DNA from 2 places in the Mesorhizobium sp. WSM1386 genome. Region 2 is predicted to be linked to the other one. Evidence: predicted binding sites of a transcription regulator. Region 2 holds the regulator's gene; the other holds the start of a gene.

Region 1 (4,016 bases), 2.4 Mb from region 2:
AAGCAGCACCGCCCTGCCCTCATGCATGACGAAATCGAACTTTCCGTAGTCAAAGCCAAGCCGGCGCCTCAGCGCGCGAAGCTCCTCGGGAACCGGAACCGGCTCACGGCGGATCGTGTCGTCGCCTTTGACGAGGCTCTGCGGCGAGACGTGGCGGGTGCAGCGCTCGCGCTCGCCGCAGAATATCCAGAAGCGGGCTCCAAAGCCGTCCGGTTCCGGCTCGGGAATGAATTTTTCGACGACGAGATCGCTGCGGTCGAAGACCGCCGGCGCAACCTCCGAAAGGGATGCATAGACGCGATAACCCTCGATAGGCTCGACGCCGGGAAACGGCTTCGGCTTTCCGGCACGCAGCGATCGCCGGTTGAGCGTCTGCTCCCGCATCCCGAGATTGTTGAGATTGCTCTTGACGATGACCGGCCCTGGCCAGTCGTCGTCCTTGCCGATCGCCGCGCCACTGATGCGTCGCTTGGAGATGTCGGCGGCCCCAATGTTCAGGCAGAAGGGAAAAGCGCGTGCGTATTCGACATATTCGGGTGGCGTCACGGTCGCGTCGACGTGCAGCACCGCTATATCGGCCTCCGGCTTTGCCGACGTTCCGGGGATTATGCGGACGGAATGTCCGCGTCGCTTCAGTTCCTCCAGCAGATCGAACAGCATGTAGGGGCTGTCGCGGCGAAACAGCGGCCCGCGCCGGCGTTCGAACCTGTCGAACTCATGCGTAATTACCGCGATGCGCGTCATGCTTCCCCCGCTTGGTCTCTTTAACGTCCTCTATTATAGCTGCCAATACAACGCGGGCTTGGGGCTGTGGATGACCGACCATTGGAATACCATTCGAAGGCATTGGCAGTTGCTCGGGCCACCTTTGCGGCCGCCAGCGGAAGCGGTTGAGGCCTATGAGCGTGAGCTCGACCTTTCGAAGGCGCACGTCATTCTGCTCGGCGTAACACCGGAACTCGCCGGGCTCGGGACGACGATGACGGCCGTCGATGAATCGTCCGACATGATCGCCGGTATCTGGCCAGGCGACACCGCGTTTCGAAAGGCGATCAACGGCGACTGGCTGGACTTGCCGGTACCGAACGCAAGCGTCGATGCGGTGATCGGCGACGGCTGCCTGTCGGCGCTCGGCCTTTCAACCGCGCGCCGGGCGCTGTTTGCGGCGATCGCCGGCGTACTGCGCACCGACGGCCGGGCGGGACTGCGTCTCTTTGCCGGTCCCGAAACACCGGACGATCCGGCGGCGGTGCGGGCGCTTGCACTCTCGGGCGGTGTCTCGACCTTCCACGAACTCAAATGGCGCGTCGCAATGACCGCGACGGGCGATGCGCCCGACCATGCCATTCCGGTCAGGGCGATCGCGGAAAGGTTCGACGCACTGTTTCCTGACCGCAACGAGCTTTCGGCTCGCACAGGCTGGGACCTGCCCACCATCGGCACCATCGATGTCTATCGGAACTCGCCGGCCATCTACACCTTCGCGCCGGCGACTACACTGGTGAGCGAGGCGGAAGCGTTTTTTGGTGATGTTCGCATCGCTTTGACCGGGAGCTATGGGCTTGCCGAGCGATGCCCGCTGTTGGTGCTGCGGGCGCCAAGACACTGAAGGCGCCAAGACACTGAAGTTAGCAGGACGGCGCTCAAGCCGGGGCAGGCACAACCCAGGCTTTCTAAAATCGTGCGGCAGCATGAGAAAAATTTCGCTCGCATCGCGGCCTTCGCCCGCCTTGACTCTCGCCAGCCGTCAGCCTATTTCAGCGCCACGTTAGCACTCGCCTTTGGTGAGTGCTAACTACAGGGCCCGGCGCCGCCGGGCTTTGTTGTTGTCCGGCTTCGCCGGATGGAGGAACTGTTTCTCACCGTTCTCATCGAGGAAGAAAAAATGGCAAAGTCGAAGTTCCGCCCGCTTCATGACCGCGTGGTCGTTCGCCGGGTCGAATCCGAATCCAAGACCGCTGGCGGGATCATCATCCCGGATACGGCAAAGGAAAAGCCGCAGGAAGGCGAGATCATCGCCGTCGGCTCCGGCGCTCGCGACGAAGCTGGCAAGCTGGTCCCGCTGGACGTCAAGGCCGGCGACCGCATCCTTTTCGGCAAGTGGTCGGGCACCGAAGTCAAGCTCAATGGCGAAGACCTTCTGATCATGAAGGAATCCGACATCATGGGCATCATCGGCTGATCATCGGCCTCACCGTCAACTGAATTCCGGGCTTACCCCAAGCCCCTGCCAGGAGCTAAAAAATGGCTGCCAAAGACGTAAAATTCTCCCGTGATGCCCGCGAGCGCATGCTGCGCGGCGTCAACATCCTCGCCGACGCGGTGAAGGTCACGCTCGGCCCCAAGGGCCGCAACGTCGTCATCGACAAGTCGTTCGGCGCCCCGCGCATCACCAAGGACGGCGTCACCGTCGCCAAGGAAATCGAGCTTGAGGACAAGTTCGAGAACATGGGCGCCCAGATGGTCCGCGAAGTCGCTTCGAAGACCAACGACATCGCCGGCGACGGCACCACGACCGCGACCGTCCTGGCGCAGTCGATCGTCCAGGAAGGCCACAAGGCCGTTGCCGCCGGCATGAACCCGATGGACCTGAAGCGCGGCATCGATCTGGCCGTGACCGAAGTCGTCGCGGCGCTCGGCAAGGCTGCCAAGAAGATCAAGACCTCCGAGGAAGTTGCCCAGGTCGGCACGATCTCGGCCAATGGCGACGAGTCGGTCGGCAAGATGATCGCGGAAGCGATGCAGAAGGTCGGCAACGAAGGCGTCATCACGGTTGAAGAGGCCAAGACCGCCGAGACCGAGCTGGAAGTCGTCGAAGGCATGCAGTTCGACCGCGGCTACCTGTCGCCCTACTTCGTCACCAACGCCGACAAGATGGTTGCCGAGCTCGAGGACGTCTACATCCTGCTCCACGAGAAGAAGCTCTCCAACCTGCAGGCCATGCTGCCGGTTCTCGAAGCCGTCGTGCAGACCTCCAAGCCGCTGCTCATCATCTCGGAAGACGTCGAAGGCGAGGCCCTGGCCACGCTGGTGGTCAACAAGCTGCGTGGCGGCCTGAAGATCGCCGCTGTCAAGGCTCCGGGCTTCGGCGATCGCCGCAAGGCCATGCTGGAAGACATCGCCATCCTCACCGGTGGCCAGGTTATCTCGGAAGACCTCGGCATCAAGCTCGAGAACGTCGGCCTCAACATGCTCGGCCGCGCCAAGAAGGTGTCGATCTCCAAGGAGAACACCACCATCGTCGACGGCGCCGGCAAAAAGGCCGAGATCCAGGGCCGCGTTGCCCAGATCAAGCAGCAGATCGAAGAGACCACGTCGGACTACGACAAGGAGAAGCTGCAGGAACGTCTGGCGAAGCTCGCCGGCGGCGTTGCCGTGATCCGCGTCGGCGGTGCGACGGAAGTCGAAGTCAAGGAAAAGAAGGACCGCGTCGATGACGCCCTCAACGCGACCCGCGCGGCCGTGGAAGAAGGCATCGTTGCAGGCGGCGGCGTTGCCCTGCTGCGCGCTTCGGCCAACATCAAGGCCACCGGCGTCAATGCCGACCAGGCCGCCGGCATCAACATCGTGCGTCGTGCGCTGCAGGCTCCGGCCCGCCAGATCGCGGCCAACGCCGGTGCGGAAGCTTCGATCGTTGCCGGCAAGATCCTTGAGAACAAGGGCGCGACCTTCGGCTACAACGCCCAGTCGGGCGAATATGGCGACATGATCGCCATGGGCATCGTCGACCCGGTCAAGGTCGTGCGCACCGCTCTCCAGGACGCGGCCTCGGTCGCCGGCCTGCTCGTCACCACCGAAGCCATGATCGCGGAGGCTCCGAAGAAGGAGTCGGCTGGCGGCGGCGGCATGCCTGGCGGCATGGGCGGCGGCATGGGCGGCATGGGCGGCATGGATTTCTAAGAAATCCATAAAGCACGCCCATGAACTCACATTGCTCAAGCCCGCAAGCGGGCTTGAGTGGCGGCATGGATTTCTAAGAAATCCATAAAGCACGCCCATGAACTCACATTGCTCAA
Region 2 (4,016 bases):
GGATTCCATTACACCAGACATCTGTGACACGTCGCGAAGGCCTCCTATCCGGCGCGCTTCGCGACCACCTATGCCCGGGGCGAGTCCGGGTGAGGGGGCCAGCGCTGCCCAGCAAGACTCGTCAGGAACGGCCGCCATCGTAGGTGACGCGCCAGATGGTGCCGTTGCCGTCTTCGGTCACGATCAGCGCGCCATCCTTGGCCACAGTCACGCCGACCGGCCTGCCCCACACCTCGCCGTTGGAGACGACGAAGCCGGTCATGAAATCCTCGTATTCGCCGGTCGGCTTGCCATCCTTGAACAGCAGGCGCACGACCTTGTAGCCGGTCCTGTTGCCGCGGTTCCAGGAGCCGTGCAGGGCGACGAAGGCATCGCCGCGATATTCCTTGGGAAACCCGGTGTTCGCGGGCAGGTCCTTGCCGTCGTAGAAGGCGATGTTGAGCGGCGCCGAATGCGCCTGCATCAGCACATCGGGAATATCGACCTTGCCGGCAAGGTCGGGGCGCTCGCCCTTGTGGCGCGGATCTTCGTTGTTGCCGATATAGTACCAGGGCCAGCCATAGAAGGCGCCTTCCCTGACCGATGTGGCGTATTCGGCTGGCACATTGTCGCCGAGCGCATCGCGCTCGTTGACGACGCACCACAGCGCGCCGGTCGCCGGCTGGACGGTCATGCCCGAGCAGTTGCGCAGGCCGGTGGCGACGGTGCGGCCGTTCTTGCCGTCGGGGTCGAAGGCCTGCACGTCGGCGCGTCCCTCTTCGGAGCCCCAGCTGGCGCCGAGCGGCTTTGACTTGATCCATGCATCGAGTCCGCCCCTCGGCCTCTTGCCCATGTCCCCGGCGGCGTTCGAGCCCGAGCCGACCGACAGATAGAGCGTCTTGCCATCGGGCGAAAAGGCGATGTCGCGGGTCCAGTGATGGTTCGATGGAATGTCGTCGACGATGGTTTCCGGGTCGGCGGATGCCTTGAGATCGCCATTGCGGTAGGCAAAGCGCACGATGCTGTCGCTGTTGGCGACATAGACCCATTGCGGGTCGCTGCCCGGCGGGTAGAAGGCAATGCCGTAGGGCTGGTTGAGATCGCCGGCGAAGATGCTTTTCTCGGCGGGCTTGGCGCTGCCCTCGGTCAGGCGGTAGACGCGGATCTGGTTGGCTTCGCTGTCGGCGACGAACAGGTCGCCATTGGGTGCCGCGCGTACCACGCGCGGATTGTCGATGCCGGACGCGATCAGCTCGGCCGAAAAGCCTTCCGGCAGTTGCGGTTTGGCGTCCGCCGGCCTTTCGGCAAGGCCGGCGCTGTTCGAGGCCGACTTGGCGAGATTGGGCTTCGGCAGGTCTTCCGGCTTGATCAGGCGGCGCACGCCGGGCTTGTCGGCGCGCCAGTCGCCAAAGGCGGCCGGACCCTTCAGCACCGGCTGGTCGGCCTGCTGGGCGAACGCCGCGGTCGCGAGGAGCAGTGCGGAAAGCCCCAGTCCGGCCATTCGGGTCCCAGCGATCATTGTCGTCCCTCCACCTGGTCGCGAAGGAAGTATCAACGGCCGGTTTGTCCCTGGGTTCCGTCTTGCTTCCGGGTTCAGGTCCCGGCGGCGTAAAAATCGTCGTCGAGGCGCTTTTCCAAGGCGACGAGATCCGCCGGCAGCGGCAGGCCCATGGCGCGCATTTCGCGCAGCTTCTCGCGCAGCTGTTCCTGGATTTCGTGCTGGTCTTCCGGCTGGTTGACCATTTCCTCCAGCAGCAGGCTGATCCGGGCCTTGAACTCTTCGAGCGCCATTCTTTTTCTCCTTGGCGGCCAGGAAGCGCAGGAAGTCGCCGCTCGCAGGCCGGCTGAATATCAATACACCTAGCGCAGCATGCGCGATATCAGCTGTGCCGTGTAATCCACCATCGGCACGATGCGCGCGTAATTCAGCCGGGTCGGGCCGATGACGCCGAGCGCCCCGACGACGCGGGCATCCTTGTCGCGATAGGGCGCGACCACCAGCGACGAGCCCGACAGCGAGAACAGCTTGTTTTCCGAGCCGATGAAGATGCGCACGCCCGATCCCTGCTCGGCCAGGTCAAGCAGCTGGATCAGCCCGTCCTGCGTCTCCATGTCCTCGAAAAGGTGCCGCAGCAGTTCGATATCGGCCTGCGCGGTGACGTTTTCGAGCAGGTTGGCCCGGCCGCGCACGATGAGCCGCGCCGGCAGGCCGCTTTCGGCGCCCGCCCATACCGCCAGCCCCTTCTCGACGAGATCCTGCGACAGCGTGTCCAGCGCAGCCCTTGTCTCTTCCTTGATGCGGGCGATCTCGGTCCGTGCCTCGGCCAGCGTGCGGCCCCGAATATGCGCGTTGAGGAAATTCGAGGCCTCGTGCAATTGCGAGACGGTGATGCCGGCGGGCAGCTCGACGACGCGGTTTTCGACGTCGCCATTCTGCGACACCAGCACGGCAAGTGCCTTGGTCGGCTCCAGCTGGATGAATTCGATGTGCTTCAGCGCCACCTCGTTCTTGGCGGCCAGCACCAGGCCGGCGCCACGCGACATGCCCGACAGCATCTGGCTGGCCTCGGTCAGCATATGCTCCAGCGTCGCGCCCGAGCCCGAGGCCCGCACCTGTGCCTCGATGGTGCGGCGCTCCTCGTCGGAGAGGTCGCCAAGTTCCATGAAGGCATCGACGAAGAAACGCAGGCCCGCCTGCGTCGGCAGCCGGCCGGCCGAGATGTGCGGCGCATAGATCAGCCCGAGGTGTTCCAGGTCGCTCATCACATTGCGGATGGTGGCCGGCGACAGCGAGGAGGGCAGGATGCGCGACAGGCTGCGCGAGCCCACGGGCTCGCCATCCCTGAGATAGGAATCGACGATGCGCCGGAAGATGTCGCGTGAGCGCATGTCGAGTGATTGAAGTGCGGGCGATTGCGAACTCGGATCGACTGCCTTGGTCATACGGCCAAAAACCTCCTTGTTCAGGATATAGACTTCGGCACGGTGGGCGCAACCCGGTGTCTGCATGAGATCGCCCGGCGTCTGTGTCAGATCGCCCGGTGCCTATGTCGGGCCATTTTCCTTTGCGCCCTAGGCCTGGTGAGGCTACAAGCCGGCCAAGATTCCGAAAATGACAAGAAAGAAGCCTGAATGCGCCCCTCCAAACGCCAATTCGACGAAATGCGCGCCATCTCCTTCGAGCGCGGCGTCTCCAAGCACGCCGAAGGCTCGTGCCTGGTGAAGTTCGGCGACACCCATGTCCTGTGCACGGCGAGCCTCGAGGAGAAGGTGCCGGGCTGGATGCGCAATTCCGGCAAGGGCTGGGTGACAGCCGAATATGGCATGCTGCCGCGCTCGACCGGCGAGCGCATGCGCCGCGAGGCATCCGCCGGCAAGCAGGGCGGCCGCACGCTGGAAATCCAGCGTCTCATCGGCCGTTCGCTGCGCGCCGTGGTCGACCTGCAGGCGCTGGGCGAACAGCAGATCACCGTCGACTGCGACGTCATCCAGGCCGATGGCGGCACCCGCACCGCCTCGATCACCGGCGGCTGGGTGGCGCTGTACGACTGCCTGCGCTGGATGGAAGCGCGGCAGATGACCAGCGTTTCCAAGGTGCTGAAGGACCATGTCGCGGCGATTTCCTGCGGCATCCATGACGGCCAGCCGGTCATCGACCTCGATTATATCGAGGATTCCTCGGCCGGCACCGACGCCAATTTCGTCATGACCGGCAAGGGCGGCATCGTCGAGATCCAGGGCACCGCCGAGGGCGAGCCGTTCTCCGAAGGGCAGTTCGCGGACTTGATGGGCCTGGCCAAGAAAGGCATCCAGCGCCTGGTGAGTTTGCAGCAGATGGCGGTGGCGTAGGGTCAAATGGCGAGCTTAAGCGCCCCCCTCTGCCCTGCCGGGCATCTCCCCCTCGAGGGGGGAGATCGGCTATGGTTGCGGGTTTCGCCAATCATCAACGTTGAGGCGCCGTCAGCGAAACTGCCAATCTCCCCCCTTGAGGGGGAGATGGCCGGCAGGCCAGAGGGGGGTGCCTCGTGACTCCCTCT

Evidence for each region. The regulator HrcA, encoded in region 2, represses chaperone genes, less so after heat shock. The targets are predictions, from matches to a motif close to GTTAGCACTCNCNNNNNGNGAGTGCTAAC.
Region 1: groES (co-chaperone GroES) is a predicted target of HrcA. The motif match lies at 1,768-1,796, and genes of this name have one in related genera.

Annotation. Positions count from the first base shown of each region.
Region 1 is NZ_CM148373.1:5,111,309-5,115,324, forward strand. It holds gene AC0NIH_RS25090 (ATP-grasp domain-containing protein) at 1-744, opposite strand, end outside; gene AC0NIH_RS25095 (class I SAM-dependent methyltransferase) at 815-1,609, shown strand; gene groES (co-chaperone GroES) at 1,886-2,182, shown strand; gene groL (chaperonin GroEL) at 2,245-3,900, shown strand.
Region 2 is NZ_CM148373.1:784,621-788,636, reverse strand. It holds gene AC0NIH_RS03740 (PQQ-dependent sugar dehydrogenase) at 122-1,498, opposite strand; gene AC0NIH_RS03735 (hypothetical protein) at 1,573-1,770, opposite strand; gene hrcA (heat-inducible transcriptional repressor HrcA) at 1,840-2,922, opposite strand; gene rph (ribonuclease PH) at 3,112-3,828, shown strand; gene AC0NIH_RS03720 (VOC family protein) at 4,005-4,016, shown strand, end outside.